DNA from 2 places in the Metabacillus schmidteae genome. Region 1 is predicted to be linked to the other one. Evidence: riboswitches for the same ligand, from Rfam matches in the RefSeq annotation. Region 1 holds a riboswitch; the other holds the start of a gene.
The links. Region 1 has a riboswitch for manganese ahead of HWV59_RS24820 (TerC family protein). Riboswitches for the same ligand answer to the same signal wherever they lie in the genome.
Positions count from the first base shown of each region.

Region 2: linked by a shared signal. The riboswitch ahead of HWV59_RS09950 (TerC family protein) and the one ahead of HWV59_RS24820 (TerC family protein) in region 1 are both predicted to bind manganese.

Region 1 covers NZ_CAESCH010000002.1:833,573-844,462, forward strand. Annotated here, with positions in the region: gene HWV59_RS24810 (pectinesterase family protein) at 1-758, opposite strand, end outside; gene HWV59_RS24815 (metal ABC transporter solute-binding protein, Zn/Mn family) at 1,175-2,719, opposite strand; yybP-ykoY riboswitch at 2,999-3,095, shown strand; gene HWV59_RS24820 (TerC family protein) at 3,198-3,887, shown strand; gene HWV59_RS24825 (BlaI/MecI/CopY family transcriptional regulator) at 4,225-4,644, shown strand; gene HWV59_RS24830 (M56 family metallopeptidase) at 4,641-5,495, shown strand; gene HWV59_RS24835 (DoxX family protein) at 5,632-6,033, shown strand; gene HWV59_RS24840 (DsbA family protein) at 6,040-6,723, shown strand; gene HWV59_RS24845 (disulfide oxidoreductase) at 6,730-7,134, shown strand; gene HWV59_RS24850 (YjcZ family sporulation protein) at 7,239-7,331, opposite strand; gene HWV59_RS24855 (hypothetical protein) at 7,734-8,264, shown strand; gene HWV59_RS24860 (hypothetical protein) at 8,315-8,500, opposite strand; gene HWV59_RS24865 (3D domain-containing protein) at 8,796-9,557, opposite strand; gene HWV59_RS24870 (PQQ-dependent sugar dehydrogenase) at 9,819-10,883, opposite strand.
Region 2 covers NZ_CAESCH010000001.1:2,081,152-2,092,041, reverse strand. Annotated here, with positions in the region: gene htpX (protease HtpX) at 1-425, opposite strand, end outside; gene HWV59_RS09970 (DUF1836 domain-containing protein) at 602-1,279, shown strand; gene HWV59_RS09965 (alpha/beta-type small acid-soluble spore protein) at 1,405-1,596, shown strand; gene HWV59_RS09960 (anti-sigma-I factor RsgI family protein) at 1,679-2,866, opposite strand; gene sigI (RNA polymerase sigma factor SigI) at 2,863-3,609, opposite strand; gene HWV59_RS09950 (TerC family protein) at 4,102-4,902, opposite strand; yybP-ykoY riboswitch at 4,953-5,114, opposite strand; gene HWV59_RS09945 (undecaprenyl-diphosphate phosphatase) at 5,268-6,047, shown strand; gene ku (non-homologous end joining protein Ku) at 6,137-7,039, shown strand; gene HWV59_RS09935 (D-glycero-alpha-D-manno-heptose-1,7-bisphosphate 7-phosphatase) at 7,181-7,702, opposite strand; gene HWV59_RS09930 (DNA ligase D) at 7,787-9,613, shown strand; gene HWV59_RS09925 (MarR family winged helix-turn-helix transcriptional regulator) at 9,884-10,342, opposite strand; gene HWV59_RS09920 (nucleotidyltransferase domain-containing protein) at 10,568-10,890, shown strand, end outside.

The DNA of each region.
Region 1 (10,890 bases):
CTTGAGGTTATTTCGTTTTCTTTGTCGCTCCAGTTGTCCCAGCCTTCGCGTTTAATATGAGACCCCATCCATGTTCGAATAAAGCTGGTTTGCGCATAAGGGCGCCACGGTCTTCCTAAATATACAGTATTGTCATTTGCCCTGCCGGTTAATTTACAATCAAAAAAGATAAAGCCATATGCTGATTCCTTTGGTGCGGAAGAAGCTGTTATGTATCCATCACGTAAACTATGAATTTCACAATGTTGAAAAACGACTGTGCCAGAGCCGAAAATAAAATCAACATGACCTTCAATATAGCAATGTGAAAAATATTGCCGACCGCGACTTGAGTAAAGAGTATCTTGATTACCTAGTAATCGAACATGATGGTAGATACCGCGATCACCGGATACATAAAGCGCTAGTGCTTGCCCAATTTCCTCTCCATAACCTGCTGTATTTTCAATTGTTATGTTTTCAAGTTGAATATTATCTGCCTGTATGGTAACAACTGGTGTACGAAATGTTCCAAGCTTCTTATGATTAGAGTCAGTCATTTCCGCATATAAATGATTTGTAATAATTGTGTTCTCAACATCTTCCCCTATTAAAGAAATATCTGGTTTATTGTCAGGAATTACAACGTTTTCTTCATATTTACCTGCCTTAATAAAAATGGTGACAGGTTCAAGAGGAAGAACACGAACTGAATCGACCGCATCCTGAATACGTAGAAAGTCTCCATTACCTTCTTTACAAACAACTATATTTCTCATCCGATGACGCCACCCCTTTGAACTAAATTAGAGAATCCTTTCCTATCATTTACAATAGCTTAATTTTGGGAAGACTTCTATAATCATTCTCCATATATAAGGATTTCCATCAAAAAAAGTGATCTGTTGAATCTAATATAAGATAATGATTATGTAGGTTTGTATTCCTTATATTTAGTATATGTACTTGTCATTATTGTTGGCAGATATAAATCAAAGCGAACAATCATATATTTGTTGAATTAAATAATGTAAACGCTCAGTTGCAGTATGTATCGCTAAGGTTGCATGGATACGACTCAGCTTTCACACAATATATTTTTATATATAAAAATATCCGGGCCCCCAAGAAGGGGTGACCGGATATTATATTATTAGAAAAGATATAGAATTGTACTTATCTGAGGGAGGAAAAATTAATGCATTATCATTTCATGAGCGATTTCCTCACCGCTAAGGTCAGAAGGGTAATAGGTTGGCCAGTTAATGACTTCCTCTAGCAACGCTTCCCGGTCATCACCCCAATACAAGTGATAGTGATATGAATCGGTTGGGGCAATACTGTGATCACTAAATTGGATATAGCTTGGCATCTTTCCTTCATGCTCGTCAGCAAGTTTGAAGACATAGCGCACACCACGGTTTCCAGCTTCATAGTTTAGAATTTCATAGCCGTCATAGATATAACTTCCAGACGATTTTTCTCCATCTTCAAAGAATGTGAATGTATCTCCTTCAATAATGATACGGTCCACGCCTGTTTTATATCCTATTGTATAGTAATCTTTATATTCTTCTTCAGTCTTGTCTCCGTCTTCTGCTTTGTGAGCAAATACTTCATCGAGGGTACCATCCAGTAAATAAGGGTAAACGGATTGCCAGTCACCTTCCCAGTCAGATAAGTCCCGGTCTTTAATTTGATCATCTTCAAAGTAACCATCATAAATCTTCTGAGCTTCTTCATCTAATTCATGGCTGTGATCATGGTCGTGTACTTCGGGTTCTATAGCAGGTGCATCTTCCAATGCTGTAAGCAGCTGTTTCAGGTTATGTCTCATCAGTGTAAAATAATCTTCATCTTTTTTAATATCTTCATCTGTCAGTACAGACAGGTTATGCAGCCTTAGCGTTTCTGCACCTATTTCATCCCTCACGACTTCAGTTATTTTCGTCGTAATGTTCTGTTCAAAAAAGACGTGTTTTAATCCGTATTCTTTAGCAGTCTCTACAAGTGTCTGTAGTTCTTTCTGAGACGGTTCCTGCGTAGGGCTCAAACCGGTAACAGCAATCTGGTGTATACCGTAAGCTTCTTCCCAATAGCCATATGCCGCATGAGAGACGATAAAATGATTGCCTGTAGCTGCTTTCAATTCAGCGGAAAACTCTTGATCTAGCGCTTCAAGGTCAGTCTTGAGAGTTTCAAAGTTTTCATTAAATAATTTCTCTTTTTCAGGTTTCATTTCTACTAATAAATCTTTAATATCCTCTGATAATTCAATGGAGCGGGTTGGATCCAGCCATACGTGGGGGTCATAATCTCCGTGGTCATGATCATGTCCGTGATCGTGGTCATGGGAACCTTCACTGAGCTCAATCCCTTCAGATGCTTCAACAACTGTCACATCTTCAGCCTCTACAGCTTCAGCGATTTTTTCAGCATAGGCCTCCAGCCCCGCGCCATTCATTATAAACGCATCCGCTTCAGCAATAGCCATTACGTCTTTAGAAGTGGGCTCATATGTATGGGGGTCTGACCCTGGTGGCAGGATTGATTCAACTTCAGCTTCTTCCCCTGCAATCTGTTCTGCAAAAAATTGCAGGGGATAAACCGTAGTGAAAATTTTCGTCGGTTCAGTTGATGCCGATTTCTGTTCTCCACTATTATTCTCATTTTCTACTCCACATGCAGCAAGGGTAAAGACAATTAATAAACCAAATAAAAACATCCATTTTTTCCTCATATGTATCCTCCTTTTCACTTTTCACAAAAAGAGTATATCGTAATAGTTACGATTTGTAAATAGTAATGGTTCTTATTTATAACAAACGGTTATTTGTATAAATATATTCCTTTTGTGTATGTTTACAATAACGATGATAAAAAGGTTAGTAGTCACAGGTGTCCTTAATATCAGTATGTTAAAAGTAAATAATTAACCAATTGAAACATAAATAAGATAAAGTAATAGACAGACATATCATGTATAAAGTATAATGACATAAGATTTAATAGCGAAAGCTTCCAATGTAAAGGGGAGTAGCGTCAGGATTATCCTGAAACAAAGTCGTCATTACATGAACTTTGTTCATCGGCTTTGTTGGCATATCATTGTGCTTAGCGAGACCTTTGCCTTATAGGCAAAGGTCTCTTTTATTTGTGCATAATAGCTATTTATAAATCTAGTAAAAACAGATATCCAGGAGGTAATCTTAATGGAAATGGAATTTCTCACTGCACTTTTATCTATTATTGTGATTGATTTAGTTTTAGCCGGAGATAATGCCATTTTAATCGGGTTAGCGGCAAGAAACTTGCCAAAACAACAACAGAAAAAAGTTATTTTATGGGGTTCAGTAGGAGCAATTATTATTCGTATCGTGGCAACCTTAGCTGTTGTTTGGTTATTGGAAATCCCGGGTCTTCACCTTGTCGGCGGACTATTATTAGTCTATATTGCTTACAAATTGCTCGTTGATAATGATGACCATGGCGATGTAAAAGCCGGGGATAGCTTCTGGGCAGCACTCCGAACAGTTATTATTGCCGATGCTTTAATGGGACTTGATAATGTCTTAGCAGTAGCCGGTGCATCTCACGGAAATATGCTATTAGTTGTTTTAGGTCTATTAATCTCTGTGCCTGTCGTTATGTGGGGGAGTACATTAATTCTAAAATGGATTGATCGTTTCCCGATTATCGTAACAATCGGAGCAGGTATACTTGCTTGGACTGCTTCAAAAATGATTGTAGGCGAGCACTTCTTAAGTGGTATATTTGAAAATGGTTTTGTGAAATATGGATTTGAAATCTTCGTCATTGCAGCAGTTATTATAACAGCTAAATATGTACAATCTAAAACGGCAAAAAATCAAGAAGAAACAGCTCTTTTAAAAACCGGAACACATTAATACTAGATTGGCCAACCTATAATGATGGGTTGGTCTTATTTTTATGGCAGTATACGCAAAGGTTATTGCTTTGGATTACTATTTTAACGCTATAGTGGAATGGAGCGGAAGACACTCGACTCCTGCGGGAAGTGAGGAAAGGCTGAGACCCCACAGGCGAAGCCGAGGAGGCTCAGCTTCCTCCCCGGCGCATGGAGTGACTGGAGCGAGATGGAACGAACTAATTTTAACCTTAACTGTATTTAACCTTTTTAATATAAACATGTATTAGTAATTTCAAGTTTCTTGCCTATTCAATATATTTACACTACAATATGTAATGGAAGGTGAGATCAATATGAATATTAATAATTTCCGATTCGATCAAGTGGGATTAAATCGTTTTTTTGGACCTTTAGAAGCTAAAATTATGGATATTCTTTGGGAAGGCTCTGAGAAAAGCATAAAGCAAGTGCAACAGCAGCTTGAGAAAGAGAAATCAATTAATTTTAATACCGTCATGACGGTAATGAACCGTCTTGTGGAAAAGGGAATTCTTCAAAAAAGAATAGAAGGACGAACCTCCCTTTTTATCCCGGTTAAAACAAAAGCGGAATTTATTGAAGAGCAATCAAAAAAGTTAACAGATAATTTATTAGATGAGTTCGGTGGTTTAGTTGTAAATCATATGCTGGACTCCCTAACAGAAGTAGATCAACAATTGCTAACTCGACTAGAAGAAAAAATTGATCAACTAAAGAAAGGGAAGAAACAATGAAATGGAGATATAAATCATTAATTGTTTTTGGATTAGGCCTGTTCTTAGCGATCGTTCTTTTTACACAGATGGGGTTGTACCTATATCATCATATCTTGGGAACATTCATTCATTTCAATGTATTTCAACTTTGTATTAGTTTATTTAGTGGCAATACTTTGCTTTATCATATCGTATTATTTTTAGTCAACTCGTTTGTAGCTTGGACATTCATTATGGTCTGTATAAAAATCATGAGGCAGATTTTGTTTTTTTCAAAATTAAAAATAAGATTAAAACGGAAATTAAATCGTACTGAAACGAAAAAAATTAATAGACTATTTAATCGTAGTAAAGAGGATATTTATGTTATTCAACATGGAGAGCCTATTGCTTATACAGTAGGATTTTTGGAGCCTATCATTGTCATTTCTACAAATCTTATCGAACTATTGGACAAGACTGAGCTCGAGGCTGTCATTCATCATGAATCAGCACATCAAAAATATAATGATCCTCTCAAAGTCTTTATTTTACAATTGATTTCTGAAGTTATGTGGTATATTCCATTAACAAAATGGTGTTATGAAAATTATAAAATAATGGTGGAACTTGTTGCTGATGAATATGCGGTTAACCGCATGGGTTCACAGGTAGGACTTGGTAGTGCTTTACTTAAACTACTCAAAACTTGTATTCATAATCGAAGCTCTGCTCCAGTTTTAGTCCCATTTTCAGATGGAACTGTAAATTTTCGTATAAAACAATTACTAGAACCTGAGTTTTCTATACCTGTTAAATGTCCGCTCATATCTATTATTGTTTCCATCAATATGATTGTATTTTTAATGTTGTTAATGATTATGCTTTAGTATTTTATTTTTAAGCTTGACCGAAAAGTCCACCTACACTACAATGAGTAGTGTAGGTGGACAGTAGATTTGTATATTGAATTTTTTTACACCGTTACACTACGGTGTGTAGTGTTAAAATGAGAGGAGATTAACAATGAAATTGGAAGTAGGAACATTAATTCTTCGAGTTTACCTGGGCTTTGCTTTTTTTATACATGGACTTGCAAAGTTTCAAGGTGGTGTTGAAAATACAGCCGGTTGGTTTGATAGCATGGGAATACCAGGATTTGCGGCTTACATAGTTGCTATTGTTGAATTAGCTGGAGGATTACTTTTAATTGTTGGTTTGGGTACACGGTACATTTCAGGACTGTTTTTTATCATCATGATTGTTGCAACGTTAATGGTGAAACTATCATCAGGGTTTATGGGAAATGGTCAAGGAACAGGGTTTGAGTTAGATTTGGCTTATGCTGCTATGTCCTTATTTTTTGTTTTATATCCGGCATCAAACTTATCATTGGATTCAAAGGTAGGGAAAAAGAGAAGAGAGTAAGGTGTAATGATGGCTTCTAAAAAGAAAAAAGAAAGTAAACCTCAAAAATTAATTGTTTGGATAGTTAGTACTTTTGTTATTTGCATGGCTGCCTTGATTTTTATATCAAGCTCTTCAAGCACGACTGTGGAGGCATTACAAGTTGAAAATCAACCGTATTTAGGTAAAGATGATGCTCCAGTTCAAATCGTAGAATTTGGAGACTATAAATGCCCTATTTGCAAAAAATTTCATGAACAATTTGTTCCACAAATACAGAAGGATTTTGTAGAAACTGGTGTTGCAAAATTTTACTTTGTAAATTATTCATTTATAAATGTGGATTCTATTCGGTCTGCTAAGTTTGCAGAAGCCGTTTACAAGGAGCTAGGAAATGATGTGTTTTGGAAATTTCATCATTTACTATTTGAGGGTCAGCCGGAAGATAGTAAATATGAAAGGATGGATGTTTATACAGAGGAGTTTCTAGAGAATACATTAAAAGAAATCGTGACTGAAGAAGAAGCTAATAAAGTTGTTGCTTCCTTTCAACAGGAAGAAGCTGAAACAGCCTGGGAAGAGGATATGAAGCAAGCAAACGATTTAAACATAACAGGTACTCCTACAATATATGTGAACGGACAAAAATTCGAAGGAAACAGTTATAATGATCTTAAAGGAATGGTTGAAGAAGCGATTGAAGGAGAATAGGCCGGAATGAATAAATCGTTATTCTTTTCATGGATTGTATCTCTTGTAGCTACTTTAGGAAGCCTGAGTTTCAGCGAGGTTTTTCATTTTGTCCCATGTACTTTATGCTGGTATCAACGAATTCTTATGTACCCGTTAACGATCATTTTAGGTGTCGCGTTTTACTATGGAGATCGAACTGTTTATAAATATGGGATACCGTTAGCGGTAATTGGTATGGTTATTTCACTGTATCATTACTCCCTTCAGAAATTGCCGTTTATGCAAAAACTTGAAATATGTACAAGTGGAATTCCTTGTTCGGGTGAGTATATTAACTTACTAGGTTTTATAACAATTCCCTTATTAGCTTTTATCAGTTTTACTTTAATAGCAATTAATCTTATCATGATGAGAAGAAATAATAGATAAAGGTCTTCGCTCTAGAGGTAGCGAAGACCTTTACTTTTTTGAGGAGGATCCCATGTCCCATAAGATTCCTAACTATTGAAGGTAATGAGGTGAGGGAATGATAATTAGTAGCCTACATAAGCTGCACCTACGATAATTAACAAGATGAACAATACGACAATTAAAGCAAAGCTGCTTCCATTGTTATAACCGCCCATTAGATCCCCTCCTTCCTTTATGTGTTAATGTATTCTATGAAGGGTGAAATCTGTTTGAAAGGGACAGACATGGAGTTATGAGAAAAGTGTGGTTTTGTACTAAATTATCTTTGTTCATTTTTTGAGGATAATATATAATCTTTATTTTGGGCAACTGGTTGATTAAATTTTTGTATACTCAAAACCTAGTAGAACTTGATAAATAACGACTGATGTATAGGGATGCTATGAAGGTCATGAGAGTGCTTTAGTTATAAGTTAAGAATGATGTTTTCTTGAAATAACAGTTGATATTCTCCTAGGTAAATCCTATAATACAAAAGGTGGAAGATCATTCAATTAATTGGGAATTTAAGGGTGATCACCATTTTACATACTATTCCGAAAATTGGAGGAGTTTAAATGAAAAAATTATGGTTTTTATTTTCTGCCCTTGTTTTTGCAATTGGATTAACTGCTTGTGCAGGAGATACTGAAGAAACAACTGAATCACAAAATACAGGAAGTGAAGATGCGAAAACTGAAGAGGGTGCAGATAAAGAACAAAATGCTAAAAGTGCAATGATGCGATTCTACATGGCAACTTCAAAGGCAATAAATGAACATGATGGAGATTTAAATGCATACGAATCTGCAGAGGAAGAGCCAACAGCAGAAATGAAAACATCAGCAGAAGCATCTGCTAAAGCAGTAGTTGAAGAATTAAAAACGATTGAAATTCCTGAAGAATTAGCAGATCATAAAGCAGATCTTGAATCAGCTATTGAGGATTTAACAGCATCTTATCAAACGAAAGCAGAAGAGCTGGAAAAAGATGCCCCTTCTTTAGATGCTGCTAACGAAACATTCACACAAGCTGATGAGAAACTGGGTAAAGTATTTGAAGCTGTAGGATTAATTCCAACAAGTTTAAGTACAGAGGTTACTGATTAACAAATATGAAAGTAAAAACGACTTACCAAAATCGGTAGGTCGTTTTTTAGTTAAGATCGCTGAATGCCGTTTGTGGAGAAGTTTTTAATGAGCTTTTGTAAATTTCTATGTCCTTCTCTTAGTTTTATTGTTTCTTCAATAATATGTTGGAAGCTCTCTATATCTTTATCAGATGCATTTAAAAGTGATTTTGGAACACCTTCTGCAAGTTGTTGTAAGGTCAAATCATCTCTCACGTACAATGTCCACCCTTCTTTTTATTTACTTTTCTTCTTATGTAAATTAATTTTAGAAATCTTTCAAATCTCCTTCAAAAACTTATCTACAATTCTCAACAGGATTTTTTATGTAATAAAAAAAAGAACGGTAATAGTGCAATACCTGACATGATTAGCTATGTTTTTACATCTAATTTCAGATTATCGTATTTTATATAGAAAGGAGCTGCCACAATTGAGACAGCCCTTTGAAACATGATATAGCTAATATGAGTTTTCATCCTCATACGATAACACAACCATTTTACGTTTTTTACTTATCAATTACTTTAATTTTTACTTTTTTTCTACCAAAGTTAACAGCATCTGATTTTGAAGGGATAAAGACATCTATTTTCTGACCTTTAATTGCTCCGCCAGTATCGCCTGCAACAGCAGTTCCATATCCTTCAACTTCAACAGTTGAGCCAAGTGGAATAACTGCGGGATCTACAGCAATTACTTTTTTATCAGGATTTGCATTTAAGTCGATGCCTGTAGCTGTTGTCCCTGAACAGCCTTCACAATTAGCTGTATAAGCGGTTGCCGTAACAGTCATTTCTTTTCCATCTTTTTCTGTTTCGGATGTTTTTGAGCTTTCTGATGTTTCTGTACTTTTAACTTTTTCAACCTTTTTTACTGTTGTAGCAGGTTTAGAAGCTTCTTTAGCTGCATCTTTTTCTGCTTCTGAATGCTTGATAATAAGTTCTTCCCCCGGCTTAATAATGTGGGAGTTAAGGTCATTCCAGTTTTCAAGCTCGTCTATATTTACTTCGTATTGTTCGGCAATATCCCATAGAGTATCACCTAATTTTACTTCGTGAGTTTCATTAAGTACTAATTGTTCATCCGGAAGGATTTTATCACTTGATAGGTTATTCCACTCTTTTATATGTTCAACTTCTACTTCATTTTGCTCGGCAATATCCCATAAAGTATCGCCTTCTTTTACTGTAATTTCCTCTGCAGCAGCTTGTACTGAAAATCCAACTGTCAAAGATGCAAATGTGATGAACGAAATCATTTTTCTTTTCATGGTGTTTACCTCCTTGTTAGCGGTTGTGCTAATCAATGAGTTCATCTTACCACGAAAAAGAAAGTTTAAAAGAACAAGCACTTAACAGTTTGTTTACGTTGTTACAGCTAGATGTTAGCAAGGTTACAAACTGTTCCAACAATATCCAATTCAGCTGGTCTTCGGTAGTTTTACAATAATAATTCCCTTAATTGGTTAATTTTCCCTGACCGAGTCCGCAGTAAAAACCCCACTTTAGAAAGAGGGGTTTTCCAGTTAATTCTAATACTCTCGTGCTGTTAAAGGAAGGCTTAGGAGTTTGTCATCATCTTGCTTAGGTGTTCCTCTGCCATCTCGGTTATTTGTGATTGTGTAAAGGCTATTTTCTTCGATTAACACATCACGCATTCTGCCGCTACCTTCGTGAAAATCCGAAACCTGTTTTGAAGAAATGTCAAAGCGACGGATTTTTTCGCCTCTAAGTGTGGCTATATAAAGACTTCCATTCCAATACTCGATACCTGATGGGGCCCAGGTTTGCTCTCCTGTATGAAAAATTGGCTTCACCATACCGGATTCTTCTTCATCCCCTTGAATAAGAGGCCATCCATAATTTTGTCCGGGCTTTATGGAGTTGATCTCATCATGGGCACTTTGACCATGCTCAGTACTATAAAGGTTGCCTTCCTCATCCCATGCAAGGCCCTGAGGATTTCTATGTCCATAAGAGTACAGGTAAGATGACTTGAGTGGGTTATCATCGGGAACTGTACCATCCAGGTTCATTCGTAATATCTTACCGGCCAAACTCTGCTTATCTTGTGCCAGGTCTGGATTACCTGCATCACCGGTTGTCGCATAAAGCATACTGTCCGGGCCAATCTTTATTCTGCCGCCATTATGAATTCGTCCCCCGGGGATATTCTCTACTAATGTACCTTCTTCACTCCATGTATCTCCCTCTTTTTTAAGAACGATGATACGATTTTTTATTTCATTTTCTTCCTTATAGGTGTGATAGGCATATGCTTTTTGGCTAGTTGAAAAATCTGCTGCTAATACAAAGCCCAATAATCCACCTTCTCCTTCATGATGGACATTCTTTGTAAGTGATAAAGATTGTTCTCTTGTTGTTTCTCCGGATATTTCTATTATTTTTCCTGCTCGTTGAGTAAGGTAAAAGGTTTGATTATCCTTTGCTATGTTCCAAGGAATGTCTAAATTTTTGGCAAGTGTTCCAACTGTACTTCCTGTTGTTTCAACATCTTCTATTTGTTCCGTTTGAGATCCGTACGTACATCCTGAAAGAAATAAAAGTAACACCGTGAAAAGGACAGCTTTTCTCAACACATGA
Region 2 (10,890 bases), on a different contig from region 1:
TCATTGTCCATTTCATGTAAAAGTCCTGTCGATACAGCTACCAATGAGCGACGCTTTGACGGACCTGTTGCGAATGCATTAACCTCTGGAGATTGATAAATTCCAACTTGAGGCATTTTTGTAAGGCCAGCTGCTCTTGAAAGTCGATGAACTCTCTCCACTAACTCTCTTTCTGCCGGGGAGAGCGAGCTATCAGGATTTAACACCTTAACACCCATCATCATTTTGGCCATCCAGCGTGACATCGCCAATGACACAAATGAACCTGTAAAACCAACAACAGCGCTAAAGATAAGGAGATTAACTAAATCCAGGCCGCCACCAACTGTTTGATAGGGCGAAATATTCAATAGAGATAGAACAATACCGATCGTAGTGATAACTAAAATATTCGATAAAAGAAAAAGAAAAATTCTTTTCACCATATAGCCCTCCATATTTCAAGTTCAGATGAACTTATATTATAATAAAAATTATAGAAATATTTTTAATAAAAAGCAAGCCAAATTACTTATTATAAATAGATTCATCATATATTGTTAAATAATCAATTACCTAAAGTTCAATACAAGCTTTAGATTCTAAAAATTGAGGTGTCAAAATGTCATTCCAATTAACACGCGTGCAAATGACAAAGCTATTATATGCTTTAAAAGGAGAGTCAACGCAAACTCCATTACATATAGTCGAAGAAGCTTTAAAAAATTCCATTTCTGTTGAACAGAACATTCCGAGTTTCATACTTAAGGCCAGTAAAAAGAAAAGCCAATTAAAATATGGTTTATCTACAAATGAAATTGTATCTTTAGCTAATCTGTGTGAATTAACTTCTCTAAAGTCTACCTCTATTCAAAATTGGATTAAACGTGATGTAAAAGAATTAATTGGCCAACCGGAGCTTGGTAAAAAATATTCAATTGATCAAGCAGCTATGCTATTAATTGTCAAAGATCTAAAAGTAATTTTTGATTTTGAACGAATCCGTAATATTCTAACAGAACTATTTAACACTCTTTCAGATCGTAGTGATGATTTAATAAGCCCTATCTCTTTTTATGAATTATATGGATCAGTTCTGGAGAGCCTAGACTCTTTTTCAGAAAGAGATATAGAACTGGAAGAACGTATAAATCGTCAAATAAAGCTTCCGCGAAAGATTTCCTCAAACCTAACGGAAGAGCAATGTAATTCGATTCGCAGGATTATTGTGACTACAGTATTATCGGTAATAGCTTCACATATCCAGACAAGGGCACAGATTTATTTAAATGAAATCTAAATATAGACAAATGCATCTCTAAACATTTCCAGTATAGAAATTCATCCTCAAAGAAACCTTATGAGTAAGGCTATAGTAGATATTCTTATAGCCTTAAGAAAATACAAAAAAAGAGGTGCATACAAATGGCTAGAAGTAGTAATAAATTACTTGTCCCAGGGATTGAACAGGCTCTGGATCAAATTAAATATGAAATTGCACAAGAATTTGGCGTGCATTTAGGATCAGACACTGTTTCTCGTGCAAATGGATCAGTAGGCGGAGAAATTACAAAACGTCTTGTAGCACAGGCGCAGTCACAGTTAAACGGAAAATAAATTGAATAATATATGGCAAAAAGGCTGATCACGTTTGATCAGCCTTTTTTTATAAAAAAAACTTTTGATAGCACAAATGCCTTTAATCGTCTTCACGATCATTTTTTGCTTGTTTTCTATCTTCTTTGTTATGCCCACCGTTATTATTTTTTCCTCGATTGTATTCCTTACGACCATTTTTATCATTATCCCGATCTTCATTCCAATGATCCTGATCGTTCTCATTATCACGGTCTTTTTTACTATTCCATTCCCTATTTCTTTCGTTGCGATTTTCCTTACGTTCCTCCTGCTTGACCCTTACAGTTTGCTTGTTGTTATTTTGTATATTCTCATTTCTTTTATGTTGATTTTTTTGAGCATTCTCTTTAATCTTTTGCTTTGCTTTATCCAGCTTTTCTTTTGTTTCTGATTTCAATTCCCTTTGCACAGAGTTGTTATTAACAGGTTTAGTGTTCGTCTGTTCCTTTACTTGACTTGATGTGTTTGTGTTTGTTTCTTTCTTTTCTGGAACAATTGGTACAGGTGTAGCATCACTCTGTGTTGAATCATCTTTTTCTTTAGATTCTACTTGCTGCTCAACAAGCTCTAAATATTTACCGGTCGAAACCCCTTGTTTTTGTGCTTTTTCTCTAGTTTCTTTATCTGATTCCATTGTTTTTACGATCATTTCTTCTTCTTCTACCGTTGAACTAATTTTTGTCAGATTTTCTTCCAATTGTTGTTCAATTTTCTTATCAGTCTCATTCATTACCGTAGTGATAACAATTTCTTTTCCGGGATAAACGTATCCATCTGACTTACATTCATTTATAATAACTTGCACAATTTCATTAAGAGGTTTTTCCTGCCAATTAGCAAGGCTATCCATAATATTATTTGCCTCGTCATTAAGCGGTACTAATGAAATAACCTTTAAATGATTATCTAGACTAACTTCAAAGCTGGGATTTATATCAATTGACATGTATGCGTAGACTTTATCATTATTTAAAAAAGGTAGAAAACTAATCATAAAAAATATGATGGCAACTGCTGATAAAGCCCCAATCCTAGCTGTACGAGTACGTAAATGATTAAATAAGATTCTATTGCCTGCCCTTTTTGTTCTTGTTGCAGCTTCTTCACGTTTATCCGCTAAAGGAAAAAAAGAAATTTCTTCACCTAATTCATAATTTCCCTCTTTATTTAACGTTCTTAAAAATTTCCCATCTGGGGTAAGCAATGTAACAAAGTCATCATCGAGCTCTACGACGACCCCTCTTTTCATGAATCCAGCACCCCTTTTATATATTCTTTTAAATAGACGAAATTTCCTGAAAGAATGATAGCCATAGCTATGATGTATTTTCTATTTCTCTCGATTGTTTTACGACTTACTGAAACTTTAGCTTCAAGTTGTTTAACCGGCAGCTGTCTTTTGGTAAAAAGGATATTTCTTAGTTTTTCATCATTTACCAATTCAGTCGCGACTAACATCGCATTTTGTCTGGCATCAAAATGCTTGGGTGATTGTTCAACGATTTCAGCAAAAGTTAATTGAAAGTCATTTAAGCAGTGCTGAAAATAAATAATTTCTTCTTTACGATGTTCCTGTTCAAGTGCTTTTGTATATTCCTCAACTGATAAGTCCGATTCAATTTTACTCTGGGAATATTCACCCTCTTCATGCTCTTGCAGCTCAAGATGGACCGTATATGGATGACGAGCTTCCTTTCGGATATAGTCAATTACTTTCCTTTTAATCACAAGCTCTGCAAAAGCTAATAATGAACTCCCTTTATCAGTCGAATATTTCTCAATAGCATCATTAAACGCAATAAGACCTATACTAAATTCATCATCGTTTTCACTAATATATCGTTTACAAACAGATGAGACTGTTTTAGCAACAAATGGTTTATATTGTTCAATTAGTTCATTTTGTAAGTGTATATCTCCCTTTTGTATTTGGAGAACTGTTTCTTCTAATGTTCGCTTCTTTTTACCTAATTTAAACAAAAGGCTAAGCATTGGGATGTTCACCTCTGTTTCCCCTATATTACTTTGTTAATAATAGCTAATTTAATAGGGGATCGCAAAGGAAGATATATGAAATTATCTTTCTGATTTTCTACAAAACAAAGTCAATTATTACAAAACAAACAACTTTTGACCTATTGATTTAAACCTATACCAAACCTTCAAAAAGAATAGACTTTACTGGTTGGAACAACGTATTAAATTATACAACACGATAACTCAACACGAAAAGAACTGAAAAAATATTAATAAAATTGCGTTTTGTCACATTACCTCCCTCACCTTTTCTTTGAGTCCCTAAATAGTTACGTCATGATAATTTATCTTAAGGGTGTTAAAAAAATATTTTGCAAAAAAAATCTCAGAACATGAGTTTAGACCTAGAAAATGTTACACATTTGACATATTCAGGTGTATATTTCTGCTCTATTACAATTTAAAAAGGAATCCCGAATAGGATTCCTTCGTCAGACAACTTCTATATTAATAATCATTACTTGCTTTGGCTTTATCTAAAGTTTTTTCTTCATTGTCTTCTTCTTTTACTTCTTTGGATAGGAACCACCCACCAATTGCAATTGTTGCAAGTACGATCCAGAAAATTATTTTCCACGTGGCAGATTCAATAAAGTGTTTCGATACCACATCAATTTGAGGATGTGCAAGTGTATATAAAGCTAACTTCACACCTACCCAACCAACAATTAAAAATGCAGCAGTTTCTAGATTCGGTTTTTTCTTTAAAAGTTTAACAAAATACGTTGCAGCAAATCTCATTATCACAATTCCGATAATACCACCAGCTAATATAACGAGGAATTGACCTCCATCAAGACCACCAATTTCAGGTAAATTTGTGGCGGGTAGTGTTACGGCAAGTGCTACTGCAGCCAAGATTGAGTCTACCGCAAAAGCTAAGTCTGCAAGTTCTACCTTTAAGACTGTACCCCAAAATCCTGATTCTTTTTTTGCAACCTTGTGCTCCTCACTTTTCTTAATAACAAATTTCTTGACAATATGATTGATTGAAATGTAAAGAAGATAGATGGCTCCTATTGCCTGGACTTGCCACACATTAACAAGAAATGAGATGAGGAATAGTGCACCAAATCGTAAGACAAATGCACCCGCCAATCCGTAAAATAAAGCTTTCCTTCTTTGATCCTCCGGTAAATGCTTAACCATAACGGCCATAACCAACGCATTATCAGCTGCTAAAATTCCTTCTAAGGCAACCAATACTAATAGCACCCAACCATACTCTAACAGTAAAGTTACATCCATGCTTTTCTCCTCCTAATGCTTAAAGTATTAATCTTCTTAGACCCTTTATTAGCAATAGGACAACAAAAAAAGACCCTTGCCGCTAAAGGCAAAGGTCTTGCTAAGCATGTTAAACCGTACCGATCATGCCAACAAAGCCGATGGAAAAAGATCCATGAAATGACGACTTTGTTTTCAGGTTCCCCTGAACGCTACTCCCCTTTGAAAGAAGAATATTAAGTTACTATTATCATAAGTGCTTTGCTGTTTTGTTGTCAAATGTTTTTTCTAAAATTTATTATATTCCTTTAATAAATTGTTCTATAAAAGCATCTATTTGACATATTCATGAATACAGACAAGCTTTGTTTTTGAGGGGGATGAATATGGATTGGATACAGGCAGTCATACTGGGAATAATTCAAGGACTAACAGAATTTATCCCAATAAGTAGCACAGGACATCTTTATTTAGGCCGAAATTTTTTCGGGTTAGAAGAAGCTGGCTTATTTCTAGATACAATGCTTCACCTAGGAACTCTTATCGCACTTGTTGTTTTTTATAGGGAAATACTTATTAAATTAATAAAAAACCCCTTTAGTCGGATAACAGCACTTTTAGTTGTTGGAACTATTCCGGCTGTTATAACTGGTATATTATTTAGTGATTATTTTGATAGCCTGTCAAAATCAGGAATCTCAATCGGTTGGGAATTTTTAATTACAGGGCTCTTTTTGTGGTTTGCTGATTCAATTAAAAATGGAGCAAAAAAGGTTGAAAACATTTCTTTATTTGATTCCTTTTTTATTGGAAGCTTTCAAGCACTAGCTATTTTTCCTGCCATCTCCCGATCGGGGATGACGATTGTAGGTGCTCTCTTAAGGAAAATGGATAAAGAAGCTGCTGCGTATTTCTCGTTTCTCTTATCTATTCCAGCTATTTGTGGTGGTGTTATTTATCAACTAAAGGATCTGATATCAGGAGCTGTCCCGCAAATTAGCCTTTCATCAATGTTTATCGCCACATTATCTTCTGCTTTTTTCGGCTATATTGCAGTCAGATTCATGATTACGTTTATCAAGTACAGATCTCTAAAAATCTTTGCTGTTTATGTATGGGTTCTAGGAATAATCATTATTCTTCTCCAGCAATTATCTATATTTTAAGTTAATTGGCAGCTATTTCTACTCATGAAATTCTTGCCTGAAGCAGAAATTAAAAACAGGAAACTTACAACATAAGACAGGGGATTTTTATGCATACAATGTGGAAAGGCTCCATTAGTTTCGGTTTAGTGAACATACCCATTAAACTTTATGCAGCAACAGAGGACAAGGATATTAAACTTAGAACTCTTCATAAGAAATGTCATAGCCCTATTCAATATGAAAAAAAATGTCCGAATTGTGATGAAGAAGTTAAAGCAGATGAAATTGTGAAGGGCTATGAGTATGTAAAAGGAAAATATGTTGTCCTAACAGAAGAGGAACTAAAGGAAATAAAAGATGAGCACGAAGATAAAACTGTTGAAATTATTGATTTTGTTAAAATGGAGGATATTGATCCTATCTATTTCAGCCGTTCTTATTTTATTGGTCCTGGAGAAAATGGTGGAAAAGCATATGGACTGCTCAGAGAGGCACTAACAAAATCAGGAAAAATAGGCATTGCTGAAATTACGATCCGTTCAAAGCAGCAGCTTGCAATGGTACGAGTTTATCAAAATTGCATTGTAATGGAGACAGTTCATTATCCGGACGAAGTAAGAAACGTTAAAGAAGTCCCGAGTGTTCCTGAAAATGTAGAGGTCGGAGAAAAAGAACTTGATACAGCTATTATGCTTATTGATCAGTTAACCACAACCTTTGAGCCTGAAAAATATAAAGATGATTATCGATTGGCTTTACAAGAACTTATCGAGAGAAAAGTGAATCAAGATGAAGGTAAAACACCAACTGAAGCAGCACCGCGTCAAAATGTTGTAGATTTAATGAGCGCTCTTCAAGCAAGTATTGAAAAAACAAAAAAACCACAAACAAAAGCAAAACCAAAGGCGAAGCCAGTGAAAGCTGTTGGAGATGACAGTTCATCACCAACACCAACTAGCACTGTCGGAACGACCGGAAAGAAAACAAAAACAGTCCGTAAAAAAGCTTAATTATTGTGGTTCAACAAGACGGGAAACTATCTTACAGAAAGTTTCTCGTTTTTATATTATTTCTGAGTTAGTTATGTTTATATTAATCCTTCTAATTCAATGAACTACTACATTATAGACGTGTTTAATTATATATTGTACTCATTGCTCAGTCGTAATCCAGCTTGCTGCATCGTATAAGGTCGGAAATCGGATATCAGCTAAACCTTCTTCATTACCAATTAGAATGGTTTTCGTTCCTGCCTGTTTCCCCGCTAGAATATCAACATCCCGATCACCCACCATAAAGCTTTCATGTAAAGAAACTTGGTGTTTTTGCGCCAACGTAAGAAGCATTTCTGGTTCTGGCTTTCGACAAGCACACCCTGCATTAGGTTTATGTGGACAATAGATAATGTCATCTATCTTTCCTCCACTCTTTGCTATCTCTTTTTTCATTTTTTCATGCACCTTTTTTAGATTATTTTCCTTCATATAACCTAAACCAACTCCACCTTGATTTGTTACAACAAATACGAGATAGCCTGCATCATTTAGCAGCTTAATCCCTTCTCCAACTCTATCTAATAAATACATTTGTTCCGGTTTGTTAACAAATTTCACCCTACTACTTAATACCTCATTTATGACACCGTCTCGATCTAGAAAAACAGCTTTATTCATCACTTAACATCCCTTTCATGAATTTCTGTGAATTTGATCATAATAATACATATCACTATTGAAGGATGATGCTTTTTGAAACCAATGCTTCCGACTTTACATACCGAAATACCTACAGGGTCAGACTGGGTTTACGAAACAAAATATGATGGATTTCGATCTCTCTTAGTTGTGACGGATTCTTCAATTGATATAATGAGCCGGAATGAAAAATCATTAAATAAACAATTCCCTGAAATCATTTACCAAGTAGAGAGAATCCGAGATGAGTTAAGACCACATCTTCCCTTAATTTTAGATGGTGAAATTGTCTACCTGACATCAACACATTTCTCTGATTTTGAGCAACTTCAAATAAGAGGCAGATTAAAAAATTTAGATAAAATTGAAATTGAATTTAAAAAGCATCCTTGTTGTTTTCTTGCTTTTGACCTTGTCAAATTAAATGGAAAAAGTCTTTCCACTGATTCACTTAAAGAGCGGAAATTAATGCTTCAAAAGTTATTTAAAACACTAAAGTTAGACAATGAGGTGAGCCCTCTCTCCCCCAATCATCTACAGTATGTTCCTTATACAACGAACTATTCTAAGTTATGGGAAGAAATGCGGCTTGAAGATGGAGAAGGTATACTCGCCAAACATTTAAAAAGTAAATGGGAAGAAGGACTGCGTACACAAAAATGGTTAAAAATTAAAAACTACAAATATGCTAACTTTTTTATTACCGGCTACGACAAAGAAAATGGCTATTTTCATGTCGGTGTTTTTCAGAATAGTCATATTGTCCAAGCAGGAGTGTTTTCACATGGTATTTCCGCAAGCGAACGTGAAGCACTTCTTACAATTGTGCGGGAAAATAAAAAAAACGAAACAGCATCTTTTATTGAAATAGGACCGGCTATTGTTGTAGAAATTCAATTTTTATCTCTTTATAAAAACCAATTACGTGAACCATCGTTTTCGACGTTTCGATTTGATGTTGATATCGACGATTGCACTTGGGATATGTTATTAATTAAAACTGCTCCTATTCATGAAGAAATATCAATCACACATCCTGATAAACCCTTATGGGAAAAAGTTGATGTGAAAAAAGAGAAATTTTTAAGTTATCTTTTTCAAATATCACCTTTTATGCTTCCATTTTTAAAAAATCGCTTGTTAACTGTTATTCGATTTCCACATGGTATGTATGGTGAAGCATTTTATCAAAAAAACAGTCCTGATTACGCACCTTCTTTTATCAAAACTAAGCAACATGAAAATATCGATTATATTATTTGTCAAGATCTTTCCACCTTGATGTGGCTTGGAAATCAGCTTGCATTTGAGTACCATATCCCTTTTCAGACAATTGATACACCACATCCAACTGAAATCGTATTTGACCTTGATCCACCTTCCAGAGATTCTTTTTCGTTAGCGATAAAAGCAGCATTTGAAATGAAGAAAATATTTGATCAATTTCAATTAAAAACATTTCCGAAATTATCGGGCAACAAGGGATTACAAATTCATATTCCCATTTCTAAAAATTCACTAACATATGAAGAAACTCGTGTTTTCACTGAGTTTATTGCTAATTATCTAGTGACAAGTTTTCCTGAAGATTTTACAATTGAGCGAATGAAGAAAAATCGTGGCAGTCGACTTTATATTGACTATATTCAACATGCAGAGGGCAAAACTATTATCGCTCCCTATTCTCTCCGTGGAAAAAAAGAAGGAGCATTCATTGCTTCACCACTTTTTTGGGATGAAATCAATGAAGAGTTATCAGTCGAACAATTCACCATGGACAAAGTTCTCAACCGATCAAAAACAATTGGATGCCCTTTTCATAACTATTTTGAATCACCTCAGGATAAAACACTACGGACATTAATTGAACAAATAAATAATGCAAAATAGAGAATTAAATTCAGTTATTTCCTATGAAGGACACTTAAATCGTTTTAACCTTAATGGTGTCCTTTATTCCCTCTATGAAAGACATTCTTGCTCATTTTCATCTTCATTTTGTCTTTCATCTGCTCTATGAAAGACATTCTTTTCCGTTTCTCCATCAATTTTAAACTTCTTTAATATTTCAGTGAGACAATCACTTCGAACTTAAAAAAGAGTGACCAAAATGGCCACCCTTTTTACGGGTAAACGTTTCCAATCTAGATACTTAGCAATCTATCTGAATAGTAAATGCTGGCTATGTACTCCCGCCTTCTTTAAGAGCGCTTTCAACTCTACCTGCTCTTCAGCATTTAAGCCAGAGAATGCACGTGCCATTCGAATTGCATGAATTGGATAGATTTCATCTAAATATGTTTGACCTTTCTCTGTTAACTTTGCATAAATTGAACGTTTATCCTTTGGATCCTGTTCTCGATAGATATAGCCATTTTTTTCAAGCTTATCAATCACATACGTAACATTTCCACTAACTAGCAGAAGCCTTGAACCAATTTGCTGAAGCTTTTGCGGACCTTTCGTGAACAACAATTCCAATACTGCAAATTCTGTTGGATTGAATCCATGCTCCTTACTATCACGGATAGAATGCTCGGATACGCTTTTGAAAGCCCTTGCAAAAACTCGAAACAAATCCAATGCATTCTGTAATTCTTCTTCAGTAAATGATCTCATCCCATCGCCCTCTTGTTAAAAATTAGCAAAGATAAAAGTGTTAGAAAAAACTTTACTTGTCACAGAGTTCTACTGATAAAGCCACATCTATACTATCCTTTATTAACTATAATAGGATAAAATAGCACTCCCTATATATTTTACTATTATTTAACGTAAATTTGAAGGTTTTTCATAAGAAAAGTATATAATTATAATAATAGCACACATAAATGGGGTATCTTTATGAACAATGTAATCAAAAATATTTTAAATGACTTAGAAAAACAAGAGCAAATACAAATTTTATTTGCTTGTGAATCCGGAAGCCGTGCTTGGACCTTACATGAAAAAGATAGTGACTTTGATATAAGATTTATTTATAAGCATGAACAAGATTGGTATTTGCAATTATATGAAGAACGTGATGTTTTAGAAAGAAATAGCTTAGAAACCTATGAAGTTGTTGGGTGGGATATTAAGAAGGCTTTACGTTTACTGAATAAGTCAAATCCTACTCTTCTTGAATGGTTATCTTCCCCTATCACTTACCGAAATGATGTTATGTT